2 regions of the Streptomyces sp. NPDC127038 genome follow, and region 2 is predicted to be linked to the other one. Evidence: riboswitches for the same ligand, from Rfam matches in the RefSeq annotation. Region 2 holds a riboswitch; the other holds the start of a gene.
The links. A riboswitch is a leader RNA that binds a small molecule or an ion and turns the genes downstream of it on or off. The one in region 2 is predicted to bind S-adenosylmethionine.

Region 1 (7,600 bases), on a different contig from region 2:
ACCTACGCGGCTCGGAGGTTCACTCACGAGCAGGCGACCGCCGCCATCGTCGTGTCCTACTACTGGCACTTCGTCGATGTCGTCTGGATCGGCCTTTTCGCCACGATCTACCTGATCAAGTAATCGGGCCCACCGCCCGAAACATCCAGAAGCACCGACGCAGAAGATCCTGACACCGGGGTAATCCGTGAAAAAGCTCTCCGCACGACGACGCCATCCGCTGGCGGCGGTCGTCGTCCTACTCCTCGCGCTGGCGGCCACCGGGGGGCTGTACGCCGCGTTCGCACCCGCGGGCAAGGCGCAGGCCGATGAAACCTCCCAGTCCCTCGGTATCACCGAGGGCAAGAAGCTGTACTCCGTGGGCTGCGCAAGCTGCCACGGATCCGGCGGTCAGGGCAGCTCCGACGGGCCCAGCCTGGTAGGTGTGGGCGCCGCCGCGGTCGACTTCCAGGTCGGCACCGGCCGTATGCCGGCCCAGCAGCCGGGCGCTCAGATCCCGCGCAAGAAGGTCATCTACACCCAGGCCGAGATCGACCAGCTCGCGGCCTACATCGCCTCGCTCGGCGCCGGCCCCGCGATCCCGACCAAGAACCAGGTCAGCCCCGGCGGCGCGGACATCGCCAACGGTGGCGAACTGTTCCGCACGAACTGCGCCCAGTGTCACAACTTCACCGGCAAGGGCGGCGCGCTGACGCACGGCAAGTTCGCGCCGAGCCTGGAGGGTGTCGACCCGAAGCACATCTACGAGGCCATGCAGACGGGCCCGCAGAACATGCCGTCCTTCCCCGACACCACGCTGACGGAGAAGAACAAGCAGGACATCATCGCGTACCTCGACGCGGTCAACGGTGACGAAACCGAGAGCAACGGCGGACTCGAGCTGGGTGGCCTCGGGCCCGTCAGCGAGGGCCTGTTCGGCTGGGTCTTCGGTCTCGGAACCCTGGTCGCCGTCGCCGTCTGGGTCGCCGCTCGGACCGCAAAGGCCAAGAAGTCATGAGTAGCCAAGACATTCCAGAAGAGAACGTGCCCGCCGAGCGGGCCACCGACGACCACTCCGGTCACGGTCCGGTAGCCGTCGCGGACGAGCAGAACCCGTTCGCGGACCCGGGGCTGCCGCCCCACGAGCACCGCATCCAGGACATCGACGAGCGGGCCGCCAAGCGGTCCGAGCGCCTGGTCGCCATGCTGTTCGTGCTGTCGATGGTGGCCACCGTCGGCTTCATCGCCTCGTACGTGGCGATCCCGAACGACAAGTCGATCTTCGTGTTCCCGCTCGGGCACATCAGCGCGCTGAACTTCGCGCTGGGCATGTGCCTCGGTGTGGCGCTGTTCTCGATCGGCGCGGGCGCGGTCCACTGGGCCCGCACCCTGATGTCCGACGTGGAGATCGCCGACGAGCGTCACCCGATCGAGGCGGCGCCCGACGTCAAGGCCAAGGTCCTGGCGGACTTCAAGGAAGGTGCCAAGGAGTCCGCGCTCGGCCGCCGCAAGCTGATCCGCAACACGATGTTCGGCGCGCTGGCCCTGTTCCCGCTCTCCGGCGTCATGCTGCTGCGCGACCTCGGTCCGCTGCCCGGCACGAAGCTCCGGCACACCCTGTGGTCCAAGGGCAAGCTCCTCGTCAACATGAACACGAACGAGCCGCTGCGTCCCTCGGACGTGGCCGTCGGTTCGCTCACCTTCGCCAAGCCCGAGGGCCTGGAGCAGGACGACGAGGACTTCCAGAAGGAGATCGCCAAGGCGGCCCTGATGATCATCCGGCTCCAGCCGGACGACATCAAGGACAAGCAGGAACTCGAGTGGTCCTACCAGGGCATCGTCGCGTACTCGAAGATCTGCACCCACGTCGGCTGCCCGATCTCCCTGTACGAGCAGCAGACGCACCACGCGCTGTGCCCGTGCCACCAGTCCACCTTCGACCTCTCCGACGGTGCCCGGGTCATCTTCGGCCCGGCCGGCCACGCCCTGCCGCAGCTGCAGATCGGCGTGAACGCCGAGGGCTACCTCGAAGCGCTCAGCGACTTCACGGAGCCCGTCGGTCCTGCATTCTGGGAGCGCGGATGAGCACTACCACCACCCCCGACTCGCGCTCCTCGCGCGAGAAGGCACCCGCCGGTGAGCGGGTCGCCGACTGGGCCGACGGCCGCCTCGGGATCTACTCCCTGGCCAAGTCCAACATGCGCAAGATCTTCCCCGACCACTGGTCGTTCATGTTGGGTGAGGTCTGCCTCTACAGCTTCATCATCATCATCCTCACGGGTGTGTACCTGACCCTGTTCTTCCACCCCTCGATGAACGAGGTGGTGTACGACGGCAGGTACGTCCCGCTGCAGGGCCAGCTGATGTCCGAGGCGTTCAACTCGACCATGCACATCTCCTTCGATGTGCGCGGTGGTCTGCTGATCCGTCAGATCCACCACTGGGCCGCGCTGATCTTCCTCGCGGGCATGTTCGTGCACATGATGCGCGTGTTCTTCACGGGTGCGTTCCGCAAGCCCCGTGAGGTCAACTGGGTCTTCGGATTCCTGCTGTTCGTCCTCGGCATGTTCACCGGCTTCACCGGTTACTCGCTCCCGGACGACCTGCTCTCCGGCACCGGCGTGCGCTTCATGGAAGGCGCGGTCCTGTCCGTGCCGATCGTGGGCACGTACCTGTCGTTCTTCCTGTTCGGCGGCGAGTTCCCGGGCGGCGACTTCGTGGCCCGCTTCTACTCGGTGCACGTGCTGCTGCTGCCGGGCATCATGCTCGGCCTGGTCGTCGGCCACCTGATCCTGGTCTTCTACCACAAGCACACGCAGTTCGCGGGCCCCGGCAAGACGAACGAGAACGTCGTCGGCATGCCGCTGCTGCCGGTGTACATGGCCAAGGCCGGAGGCTTCTTCTTCCTGGTCTTCGGTGTCATCGCGGCCATCGCGGCGATCGCCTCGATCAACCCGATCTGGGCCATGGGTCCGTACCGTCCGGACATGGTGTCCACGGGCGCCCAGCCCGACTGGTACATGGGCTTCTCCGAGGGCCTGATCCGTGTCATGCCGGGCTGGGAGATCAACCTCTGGGGCCACACGCTCGTCCTGGGCGTGTTCATCCCGCTGGTGATCTTCCCGCTGGTCCTGGTCGCCATCGCGGTCTACCCGTTCATCGAGTCCTGGGTCACCGGCGACAAGCGCGAGCACCACATCCTGGACCGCCCGCGCAACGTCCCGACCCGGACCGCGTTCGGTGCCGCCTGGATCAGCTGGTACTTCGTCCTGCTCGTCGGCGGCGGCAACGACATCTGGGCCACGCACTTCCACCTGGCGATCAACTCGATCACCTGGTTCGTGCGCATCGCCTTCTTCGTCGTGCCGGTGCTCACCTTCCTCGCCACCAAGCGGATCTGCCTCGGCCTCCAGCGCCGGGACCGGGACAAGGTGCTGCACGGCCGCGAGTCGGGCATCATCAAGCGCCTGCCGCACGGTGAGTTCATCGAGGTCCACGAGCCGCTCAGCCAGGACGCGCTGCACACGCTCACCGCGCACGAGCAGTACAAGCCGGTCGAGATCGGCCCGACGGTCGACGAGAACGGTGTCGAGCGCAAGGTCTCGGGCGCGCAGAAGCTGCGCGCCAAGATGAGCGAGGGCTTCTACGGGGAGGAAGGCCAGATCCCCAAGCCCACCGTCGAGGAGTACAAGGAGATCACGAGCGGCCACGGCCACCACTGATCCCCGGCAGTCCGCCACGGCAGGAGCCCCGTCCATGCAACGGACGGGGCTCTTTGCCGTCCCCCGGGCTGGATAGGGTGGACTCACCCGGTGCCGCGGGGTGATTCCACCCCGTGTCACCACGACACCGTGTCACCCGCGACCGCGTGACCCACGAACCCAGGAGCGACCATGAGCGCTGTGAACCCCGCTGGAGGCGACACCGCGGCGGGCCGTTCCTGGCCCGCTGTACTGAACGGACTGCTCGAAGGCCGCGACCAGAGCGCGGACGACACGGCCTGGGCGATGGACCGCATCATGCGCGGCGAGGCGACCGACGCGCAGATCGCCGGTTTCGTGGTGGCGCTGCGGGCCAAGGGCGAGACCGTCCAGGAGATCGCCGGACTCGTCCGGGCGATGTACGAGCACGCCAATGTGATCGAGGTGCCCGGACGCACCGTCGACATCGTGGGAACGGGCGGCGACGGCGCGAAGACCGTCAACATCTCCACGATGTCCTCGATCGTGGTGGCCGGCACCGGCGCCAAGGTCGTCAAGCACGGCAACCGGGCCGCGTCCTCCGCGTCCGGGGCGTCGGACGTCCTGGAGAAGCTCGGCGTCAACCTCCAACTGCCGGTGAGCCGGGTCGCCCAGGTGGCGGAGGAGGCCGGGATCACCTTCTGCTTCGCGGTCAAGTTCCACCCGGCGCTGCGTCATGTGGCGGCGGCCCGCGGCCAGTTGGGCATCCGGACCACCTTCAACGTGCTCGGCCCGCTGACCAACCCGGCCCGGGTGAAGGCCCAGGCGGTCGGTGTCGCCGATCCCCGGATGGCGCCGATCGTGGCGGGCGTGTTCGCCGAGCGCGGCAACTCCTCGCTGGTCTTCCGCGGCGACGACGGTCTCGACGAGCTGACCACCACCGGGGGCTCCCACGTCTGGGTGGTCCGCGACGGCAAGGTCACCGAGGAGCGCTTCGACCCGCGGGACGTCGGGCTCCCCGTCGTCCCCGTGGAGGCGCTGCGCGGCGCCGACGCCTCGTACAACGCGGAGGTCGCCCGGCGCCTGCTGGACGGCGAGCAGGGGCCCGTACGCGACGCCGTCCTGCTGAACTCGGCGGCGGCCCTGGTGGCCCTCACACCGGGCGCGGGGCCGCTCGCCGGGCAGCTCCGCGACCAGATGGACCGGGCGGCCGAGGCGATCGACTCGGGCGCCGCCAGGCGCACCCTGGAGCGCTGGGTGGCCGCCAGCAACGCCTGATCCACCCGCCCGTCCCGCACGGGCGCCCGCGCGGGACGCAGTCCAGGATCCGGACTGCGTCTTGCGCGCGGAAGATCCTCTGGCAAGATGCTGTACCAGGTCATGAGTGACAGCCATCAGGCCCCGGCCGGCTGTCCGGCAACCCTCCGTCCGTGGCGGGGTGCCCCGGGTGAAGACCAGGTCGTAGGCAGCGAGGTCTACGGCAAGCGCGGACCCCTCCCGCTCTCCGGGCGGACCACCAGGGGTCCTGGTCGTTCGAGGGAGCCTTCTGTGAGCAAGCGAATGCGATAGGGCGTAGAGCCCCGCCCCCGCACACCCTTTTCACCTTTTCCCGCGCCCCGCCCGCCTCCCGGCGGCCGGTTCCCGCGGTGATCCCGCCTGCCTCTCACAGGAGCTCGCCATGTCTGTCTCCACCGTTGCCGCCGACCAGAGTGTTTGTGCCCCCCTGCCCGTTCTGGGCAGGGATGTCACCGTCCCCCTCGTCACCGGCGGCGAGGTGACCTACGCGGCCCTCGACTACGCGGCCAGCGCCCCCGCCCTCCAGCGGGTGTGGGACGACGTCGCCGCGTACGCGCCGTACTACGGCAGCGTCCACCGGGGCGCCGGCTACCTCTCGCAGCTGTCCACCGACCTCTTCGAGAACGCCCGCAGGACCGTGGAGGAGTTCCTCGGCTGCCGGGCCGGCGACCAGGTGGTCTTCACCCGGTCCACCACCGACTCGCTCAACCTGCTCGCCTCGGCCCTCCCGGCCGACTGCCAGGTCTTCGTCTTCGAGACCGAGCACCACGCCTCGCTGCTGCCCTGGCGCGAGGCCCGCGTGACCTACCTGAACGCCCCGCGCACCCCGGGCGAGGCCGTCGACACCCTGGAGCGCGCCCTCGCCGCCCGCGACCCCTACGGACCGGCCCTGGTCTGCGTCACCGGCGCCTCGAACGTCACCGGGGAGCTGTGGCCCGTACGGGAACTGGCCGCCGCCGCGCACGCCCACGGCGCCCGTATCGTCCTCGACGCCGCCCAGCTCGCCCCGCACCACCCCGTGTCGGTCGCCGACCTCGACGTCGACTGGGTCGCCTTCTCCGGGCACAAGCTGTACGCGCCCTTCGGCTCCGGCGTCCTCGCCGGCCGCTCCGACTGGCTGCGCGAGGCCGAGCCCTACCTCGCGGGCGGCGGCGCCAGCCGCAGGGTCAGCCGGCGCGCGGACGGCGGCGTGGACGTGGAGTGGCACGACAGCGCCGCCCGCCACGAGGCCGGCTCGCCCAACGTCATCGGCGCCTACTCGATCGCCTCGGCGTGCAAGGCGCTCACCGAGGAGGGCTTCGAGCGGATCGTCGCCCGCGAGCAGCACCTGATCCGCACCGTCCGCGCGGGCCTCGCCGAGGTTCCCGAGGTCCGGGTCCTCTCCCTGTTCGGCGACGACGCCCCGAGGGTCGGCGTCATCTCCTTCGTCGTCGAGGGCTGGAACAGCTCGCACTTCGCGGCCGCGCTCTCCGCCGAGTACGGCATCGGCGTCCGCGACGGCCTCTTCTGCGCCCACCCGCTCGTCCGCACCCTGCTCGGCAGCGCCCCGGAGACCCAGGGGGAGTGCGGAGCCCCGGAAGCGGCCCCCGGCGAGAAGTCCCTCAACGCCATCCGCGTCAGCTTCGGGGCGGGCACCCCCGACGAGCACGTCGAGCGGTTCGTCCGCGCGGTGCGCGAGCTCGTCAGGGACGGAGCCCGCTGGCAGTACCGCACCGAGGGCGGCCGCTGCGTCCCCGCGGTCTGACACCCGCGCCCACCCCGCCCGGAGGCGGCGCCGCGTCGGTCAGGAGTCGAGACCGATCGCGAACGCCGCCTCCAGGTCGTGCTGGGAGTACGTACGGAACGCCACGTGCGTGTCCGTCGCCTCGACGCCCGGGATCTTGCTGATCCGGCCGGGGATGACGTCCGCCAGGTCGTCGTGGGCCTGGACCCGGACCATGGCGATCAGGTCGTAGGTGCCGGTGACGGAGAAGACCTCGCTGACGCTCTCCAGGGACGCGATCGACTCGGCGATCTCGGGGATCCGGTCCACGCTGGTCTTGATGAGGACGATCGCGGTGATCACGGCTGGTTCTCTCCCTAGGGGGCCGCTGCTGGGGATCTCACCCTACTCGCGGTCCACCGGGCCCGGCCGCTCCAGCGGGGGCCCCGGGACCGGCCCCGGAGCGGGCACGGCCGCCCGGCGGCGGCGGAACCGCGCCCAGGCGTAGACGAAGCCCAGGGTGAAGCCCACCAGATGGGCCAGATAGGCCACCCCGGGGCCCGAGGAGCTGCGCCCCGCCGCCAGCCACTGGAGCGTGAACCAGAACGGCAGCACCACCCAGGCGGGGAACCGCAGCGGCAGGAAGAACAGGAACGGGAAGAGACTGGTCACCCGCGCCCTGGGGAACAGGTACAGGAACGCGCCGAGCACCGCGGAGATCGCCCCGGAGGCCCCGACCAGGGACTGCTGCGAGCTCGCGTTGGCGGCCGCGTAGCCGAGCAGGGCCAGATATCCGCAGCCCAGGTAGAAGAGGGCGAACTCCAGGTGTCCCATGCGCTCCTCGGTCATCAGCCCGAAGACGTAGAAGAACAGCATGTTGCCCAGGAGATGGAGCCAGCTGCCGTGGATGAACAGCGCGGTCGCGGGGGTGAACGCCTCGCCC
Region 2 (7,600 bases):
GGGTCTTCTGGTCGCTGCCCACGTAGGCCAGCGGCGGGAAGCCGGCCGGCAGGGCGCCGATGCCGATCTCCAGCTTGCCGCTCTTCTTGACGGCGGCGGGCAGTTCGGCGCTGATGGACTTGACCTCGGAGACCTTGATGGAGGTCTGCTTGGCGGCGCCGTTGGAGACCTGTCCGATGACGACCTCGCCGGACTTGGCGCTGTCGGTGGAGGTGGCCGCGTCGCTGTTGCCACCGCAGGCGGCGAGCCCGGTGGCCAGGGAGGCGACGGCGGTCGCCGCGGTGATGCCGCGTATCAGGCTGCGTCGGGTGAACTGGGTGGGCATGGCCGTTCCTTGTCGCTGGAGGTGATGAGGGTGGCGTGGGGGGAGGTCTGAAGGGTGCGGCGGGTCAGAGGACCTTGCTGAGGAAGTCCCTGGTCCGCTCGTGCCGGGGCTTGTCGAGGACCTCGGAGGGCGGGCCCTGCTCGATGATCTTGCCGCTGTCGATGAAGACGACCCGGTCGGCGATCTCGCGGGCGAAGCCGATCTCGTGGGTGACGATGAGAAGGGTGGTGCCGCTGGTCGCCAGGTCCTTGATGACGGCGAGGACTTCGCCGACGAGTTCGGGGTCGAGGGCGGAGGTGGGCTCGTCGAAGAGGATGACGCCGGGGCGCAGGGCGAGGGCGCGGGCGATGGCGACGCGCTGCTGCTGGCCGCCGGAGAGCTGGCGCGGGTAGGCGCCGGTCTTGTCGCCGAGGCCGACCCGGCCGAGGAGTTCGCGGGCGAGCTCCTGGGCTTCGGGCTTGCCGAGCCTGCCGGTGGCGACCGGGGCGGCGGCCACGTTGTCCAGGACGGTGAGGTGCGGGAAGAGGTTGAAGTTCTGGAAGACGAAGCCGATCCGCCCGCGCTGGGTGAGGATGGCGCGCTCGCTCAGCTCCTTGAGCCTCTCGCCCTGTCGCTTCACACCGATCAGCTCGCCATTGATGCTGACGTGGCCGATCTCGGGCTTCTCCAGATGGTTGATGACCCGCAGCAGGGTGGACTTGCCGGAGCCCGAGGGGCCGAGGATCACGGTGACCTCGCCGGGGCGGACGGTCAGGTCGACGCCGTCCAGCACCCGATGGGTGCCGTACCACTTGTGCACGTCGTGGACCTCGAGGGTGGCGGCCTCGACGTCCGCCAGGGCCTCGATGGTGTCGGCGGTCATACGGCGGCCTCCCGGCGGATGCGGGCCCGCAGGTCGGTGAGCCCGGTGCGGAGCTTCTGCAGCGGTGTCGGCGGCAGGCTGCGAATGGCACCGCGGGCGTAGTACCGCTCGACGTAGAACTGGACGACGGAGACGACGCTGGTCAGGATCAGGTACCAGACGGTGACGACCAGCAGCAGCGGCACGATGTCGCCGGGGTAGGTGGAACCCATGGTCTGCGCCGAGCCGAACAGGTCGAGCAGAGAGACGTAGAAGACCAGCGAGGTGCCCTTGATCAGGCCGATGAGCTGGTTGACGTAGTTCGGGATGATCGAGCGCAGCGCCTGCGGAAAGACGATCTTCCGGAACTGGTAGCCCTTCGGCAGGCCGAGCGCCGCGGCCGCCTCGTGCTGGCCCTGGTCGACGGAGAGGATGCCCCCGCGTACGACCTCGGCCGCGTAGGCGGCCTCGTTGAGGCTGAGGCCGATCACGGCGACGACCATGTCGGTGGCGAGCTTCGACTCGTCGAAGGAGAAGAAGGCCGGGCCGAAGGGAATGCCGACGCTCAACGTCTTGTACAGGGCACTGAAGTTGTAGAGGAAGATCAGTACCACGATGAGCGGGATGGAGCGCAGCGCCCAGACGTAGGTCCAGCTGACCGCGCGCAGCACGGGGCTCCTCGACAGCCGGGCCAGGGCGAGCACGATGCCGCCGATCAGGCCGAGCACCGCGCTGTAGGCGGTGACTTCGAGGGTGATCAGCAGGCCGTCGAGGATGGTGGGGCGCAGGAACCAGTAGCTCCAGCGGTCCCACTGGTAGAAGGGGTTGGAGACCAGTCCGTGCACGAACTGGGCGACCAGGACGAGGACGACCGCAGTGGCGATCCAGCGTCCGGGGCGCCGCAGCGTCAAAACTCGCTGGGCAGTGAGGGCTTTCGATGGTTCGTCGGCGGTCGGCGCCTCGGGGAGGGTGACGGTGGCGCCAGGGGGTTCACTCATGGTGGGCTCCGGCTGGGTGAGAACACCCCGGAAGCACGGCGGCATGCGGAAGCGCACACGACGGTGAGGTACCGGGGGCGGGGAGGACAACGGCACACCGCACGGGCGGTGTTCGTCAGGGAGTGCGGGGGCTGCGGGGAGGTGTCAGCCCCGACAGCGGGCACAGCCCGGTGCGGTACACAGTGCGCTGTTCACGCGGAGCAGATCGACGGCGCGATCGGCGACGAGAGGGTTCGGGTACGGCTGTACGCAGCCCTGGGAGCGGCGCGTGGCCGTCCTGGGAGCTGCGTACATGACGTCACCATCACTGTTCCGGCCCGTGTGGGCCTCGCGCTTACCGAAACGTCTTCGGTCCGGTCGTCACCTGGGGCACCCCACCGCGGAGCGAGGGTTGCCAGTCAGCAAGCCAGGGCTTGTCGCTGACACTCATGACCGTTCTGGGCCATAGTCAAGACAATTGCCCGAACGAATGTCAACGCCGGTCCACCAGGTGGAACGGCTAACGGGCCGCGTGTGCTGCCCAGTCCAGGATCCGCACGGCCGCTCCGGCGGCCTCCAGGCCCTGGCAACGGGCGTGGTGACGGCGCTCGATGCCGTCGAGGTCGAGGTGGCCGCCGAAGGCAGGGTGGGCGGCGAGCCGGCGGGCGTAGGCCCACAGGGTCGGGTGGTCGGCGATGCGTTGGACGGCTGAGGCGTCGAGGTGGTTGCGGTGCACGGTGTCGAGTTGGACCAGGGCGACCCACAACTCGACGTCGGCGGCGATGATTTCGTCGCGGATCAGGTACGTGCGTCCTTCGAGCCAGCGTTCCAGGGCCCCGAGCGTTTCGAGCAGCATGCCAAGTGCCGTGTCACGTTCCACCGGCGCGCCACCGGCCGATCCGGCGTGCTGCGCGGCCTGTTCGATGCCTTGCGCGCACATCCACTCGACGGCCTCGATCTCCGACTCCGCGCCGCACGGGTAGAGCGAGGGGCGGTCGCCGCCAAACCGGCGGTCGAGGTCGCGCATGATGTCCGGGGCGTGGGTGCTGACGATCCGCCCGGACCAGTCGTCGCTGAGCACCGGCGCGACGGCCGGACCGGGGTACCGGTGGGCGCTGGCCTCGTACAACGGACGCAGGACGGAGTGGCCGCCCTCGGGGCAGTCGGGGACCGCGGGCAGGAAGGTGGCCGGACAGACGGTGTCCAGGCCGAGCAGGCTGTGGGTGACGGCGATGCGCAGGCCGCCGGGACAGGCGGTCGACAGATGGAGGCGGTAGCGGCCCGGAACGGCGTAGTGGCCGCTGCGCGCGTCCCGGCCGATCCGGCCCCGGAAGGCGGGCGCGGGTCGGTCGGCGGCGTGGGCGGCCAGCGGTGTGACAGTCATGACTCTCCCCGGGAGCGGGCGCGGACGTACGCGCGGCGGAAGCGACGTCGGGTGAGGGAGCGGAGTTCTCCCGTGCGCACCGGACGGCACGACGCCCGAGGGCGTCTCCGGTGCGGGATGGGCGCGGCTCAGCCCTGGGGGTTGATGGCGCTGCAGACACGCAGCAGATCGATGTGACGGCGGGAGGTCAGAAGAGGCGAACGGCTCATCGGACGGTGACCGACTCCAAGCGCCTCATAATTTCCCTACCTATTCACTAGGATTCCCTCAGTGAGTGTCGATCCGACCGACATCGGCGTCAAGAGGGCCGTCCCGCATCGCGGACGCCCCGATGGACGGCGGCCCGCCTCGACACGGTCACCACACGTTTCCCACTGCAACCGTCGGGACGCGGCGACGGTGTCGAATCCGCGTGGATGACGTGCCGACGAGCTGCGTGCTCACCGCAGAAGGCCCAGACGAAAGGGCCCGCAGGCTCTCGCCCGCGAAGTCTCCTCGCACCGTCGGGACATCATCGGGACGACAGGTTGTGAATCTGCGATCCCCTGTCCCCGTTTGCGGAGCATCAGAGCGACGTGCGACAAGTCGTTCTTCGTGGTCGGTGTCCGGCGTCCTCGGCCGGGTACAGGAGTCTGGGCCTGGATCCTGCGACGATCCAGGCCCTGGTCAGTCCGGATACTCCGGTCCGGTCAGTCCGGATACTCCGGTCCGACCGCGGTGCGGGCGCCGAGCGTCCTTCCCCTGCCCCAGCCGAGCTCACGCCGGTATCCGCCGAGCAGACCGGAGTCCTCGAGCTCTGTCACATCACGGAAACGCGAGCCGGGAGCGACCGCGGTCACCAGTGGGGCGACGAACAGCGCGTCGGTCGGGCAGTAAGCCTCGCACTGGAAGCAGGTCTGGCAGCTGTCCTGGCGCGCGATCACCGGAACGCCGTCAGCGCCGCGATCGAAGACGCGCGTCGGGCACACCTCGATGCACCGGTCGCAGGCAATGCAGCGATCCGGGTCGACGATCTCGATCATGCGGCTCGGCCTCCGCTCGCGACCAGTTGCCGTTGCACCGCCTCCGGGCGGCTCCAGACCTCGTCCAGCCCACCGGTGAGCAGCCGGTGGTGCTGGGCCGGGTCCTGCGCCGGCCGGTCGGCCCGCTTGTGCATACCGCGCGACTCGGTGCGCTGCAGCGCCGCGTGGTACATCCAGCGGCCGTGGGCCACCATCGCGGCCGCTTCCCTGGCCCGGAACAGCGTCTCGCCGCTCGCTCCGAGCCCTTCACGGACCGCGGACCACGTCTCGTGCAGCGAACGCAGCGCCGGCTCCAGACGGTCCGCGTGTCGCAGGTAGTTGCGGTCGTACGGCAGGACCTCGCGTTGTACGGCGGTGACGACCTCGCGGTGGCCGACGTTCACCGCGCCGGTGGGGCGCAGGCCCGCCGTCCCCACTGGGCGCACGGCGCGGCCCGGACGGCCGCGCCCGGCGGCGAACGTGGCGGCGCCCCGGCCCGCCCAGCTGCCCGAGGACGCCGCCCACGCGGCGTTGTGGCTGCCGCCGCCTGTGAAGCCGCCGCAGATCAGCTCGCGGGTCGCGGTGTCGCCGGCCGCGTACAGACCGGGGACGTCGGTGGAGCAGTCGTGGCCGGCGATGCGGACACCGCCGGTCCCGCGCACCGTGCCCTCGGCGAGCAGGGTGATCTCGAACAGGTCGGTGAAGGGGTCGATGCCCAGCCGGTCGAAGACCAGGAAGGTGTTCGGCTGGCCCTTGCGCATCGCCAGCTGCTCGTCCGGTGTGGCCTTGTCGAAGCGGGCGTAGACCGGCTCCGTGAGCAGGGCCCTCGCGATCACCGACCGGCCGCGGGTGCTGCCCGCGCCGTCGAGGACCGAGCCGTCGGCGCGGTAGAAGGTCGCCCACGAGTAGTAGGCGGTCTTGGTCAGTGACGTGCCCTTGGGGGCGATGGCGTAGGCGTTGGAGAACTCCATCCCGGACAGCCGTGCCCCCGCCTCGACGGCCAGCAGCGCGCCGTCCCCGGTGTTGACGTCGCAGCCGAGCGTCTTGGACTGGAACGCGCATCCCCCGGCGGCGAGTACCACCGCCCCGGCCTCGATGCGGACGGTCTCACCGGTCGTACGGTCCAGCGCCCGCGCCCCCGAGACGATGCCGTCGGCGTCGGTCAAAAGCTCCAGCGCCGGGGTGTGGTCGAGGATGCGGACGCCGAGCCGCCGCACCCGGGTGCGCTGCCGCCGCATGTACTCCGGCCCTTGGAGGTCGCCGCGCAGTTGACGACCGTCGGCGTCGACGGGGAAGGGGTAGCGCTGGATGCGGGCCAGTTCATCCATGCGCGCGTGGGTCTCGTCAAGGACGCGCGCCATCCAGTCCCGGTCGGCGAGGAATCCGCCGAGTGCCTCGCGGCTCGCCATGGCGGCTTCGCGCAGTTCGGGGACGTCGTCGACGTACCAGATGCCGGTGCCGACGGATGCGGTCGCTCCGCTCGCGCCCGTGTATCCCTTGTCGGCCAGCACGACGTCGGCTCCCCCCTGAGCGGCCTTGATCGCGGCCCAGGTGCCCGCGGGGCCGCCGCCGATCACCAACACGTCGGTGGACAGAGCCTGTTCGGGTTCGGTGCTCGCCATGATGTGTTCCTTCCCGTATGGGATTCAGGGTTTGAGTCGGCCGGTGGCGAACATCGCGGACGACCAGGCCGTCAGCGTCGCCGCCAGGCCCCAGACCACGGCAAGGGCCCAGCCGGCGCTGACGTCGCCTTTGCCGAGGAACCCGATCCGTTCGGCCTGGACCAGCCAGAAGACGGGGTCGAGGTGGCTCACGTAGTTCCAGAACGAAGGCAGTTGACGGACCGAGTAGAAGACGCCGCCGAGGAAGCCCAGCGGCAGCAGGATGATCGACTCCATGGAGTAGACATGGTCGAGGGACTTGGCGTGACCGCCCGCGATCACGCCGACCTGCGCGGCGACCAGGAGCACTCCGAGCGTGCCGAACGCCAGGACGACGGGGCGGGCCGGGGTGCCGCCGTGGGTGAGCGGCAGGGCCACCGCCAGGACGCCCGCGCCCACGACGACGCCTCGGGCGACGCCGGCGCCCACCAGTGCCGCGTTGATCTCCCACCACCTGAGCGGGCTCGCGAACACGTCGTTGATGTACTGGTCCCGGCGGGCCTCGAACAGGCTGGTCGTCCCGTTGAAGAAGCCGACGTTGACGATCGCCTGGGCGAAGAGGCCGGGCACGATGAAGCTGCCGTAGCCGACGCCGTCGATCGTGTCGACGTGCGAGCCGAGAGCCGATCCGAAGACCACGACGAACAGCACGGTCGACAGCACCGGGCCGACGACGCTGTAGCGCCAGATCGTGAGGAAGCGCAGGACCTCGCGCTCCAGGAACCACAAGAACGGTGAGCGCTCCGGCCGGAAGGACTCGTCGTACGCCGGGAGGGCCGGCGTTTCGGTGCTGCTCACGAGGCCATCTCCTCCGCCGTGATCACCCGTTCGTAGACCTCCGAGATGTCCCGGGCCGCGTACCGCTCCCGCAGCGAGGCGGCGGAGCCGCGGTCGACGATCCGGCCCGCGCGCAGCAGCGCGATCTCGTCACACAAGGTCTCCGCCTCCTCCAGGTAGTGAGTCGTCAGCAGGACCGTGGTGCCGGCCGCGTTGAGGCCCTTCACGACCCGCCAGATCTCCGAGCGCAGTTCGACGTCGACGCCGGCCGTCGGCTCGTCGAGGATGAGCAGGCGGGGACGGTGCATGAGGGCCCGCGCGAGGACGAGGCGCCGTTGCATGCCGCCGGAGAGTTCGTAGGCTCGTACGTCGGCCTTGTCGTCGAGACGGAACAGGGCGAGCAGTTCGTCCGCGCGCCGGGCGGCCGCCTTCCGGCCGATGCCGTGATATCCCGCGTGGTAGACCAGGATCTGCCGGATGGACAGAAACCGGTCGACGTTGATCTCCTGCGCGGCCAGACCCAGCAGTCTGCGGGCCTGACGGCTGCGGTGGTCGTGCCCGAAGACGGAGAGGCTGCCGGCGCTGGGGCGCACGATGTTGCATACCGAACCGATGAGCGTGGTCTTTCCCGCGC

Region 1: linked by a shared signal. The riboswitch ahead of ACFWI4_RS18625 (aminotransferase class V-fold PLP-dependent enzyme) and the one ahead of ACFWI4_RS15180 (amino acid ABC transporter permease) in region 2 are both predicted to bind S-adenosylmethionine.

The regions. Positions count from the first base shown of each region.
Region 1 covers NZ_JBHXDQ010000024.1:13,159-20,758, forward strand. Annotated here, with positions in the region: gene ACFWI4_RS18600 (heme-copper oxidase subunit III) at 1-123, shown strand, start outside; gene ACFWI4_RS18605 (c-type cytochrome) at 188-997, shown strand; gene ACFWI4_RS18610 (Rieske 2Fe-2S domain-containing protein) at 994-2,064, shown strand; gene ACFWI4_RS18615 (cytochrome bc complex cytochrome b subunit) at 2,061-3,701, shown strand; gene trpD (anthranilate phosphoribosyltransferase) at 3,873-4,937, shown strand; SAM riboswitch class IV at 5,036-5,152, shown strand; gene ACFWI4_RS18625 (aminotransferase class V-fold PLP-dependent enzyme) at 5,338-6,699, shown strand; gene ACFWI4_RS18630 (Lrp/AsnC family transcriptional regulator) at 6,739-7,020, opposite strand; gene ACFWI4_RS18635 (rhomboid family intramembrane serine protease) at 7,063-7,600, opposite strand, start outside.
Region 2 covers NZ_JBHXDQ010000017.1:49,773-57,372, forward strand. Annotated here, with positions in the region: gene ACFWI4_RS15170 (ABC transporter substrate-binding protein) at 1-325, opposite strand, end outside; gene ACFWI4_RS15175 (amino acid ABC transporter ATP-binding protein) at 390-1,187, opposite strand; gene ACFWI4_RS15180 (amino acid ABC transporter permease) at 1,184-2,164, opposite strand; SAM riboswitch class IV at 2,490-2,598, opposite strand; gene ACFWI4_RS15185 (glutathione S-transferase family protein) at 2,664-3,527, opposite strand; gene ACFWI4_RS15190 (putative leader peptide) at 3,656-3,736, opposite strand; gene ACFWI4_RS15195 (4Fe-4S binding protein) at 4,217-4,549, opposite strand; gene ACFWI4_RS15200 (FAD-dependent oxidoreductase) at 4,546-6,150, opposite strand; gene ACFWI4_RS15205 (ABC transporter permease) at 6,175-6,987, opposite strand; gene ACFWI4_RS15210 (ABC transporter ATP-binding protein) at 6,984-7,600, opposite strand, start outside.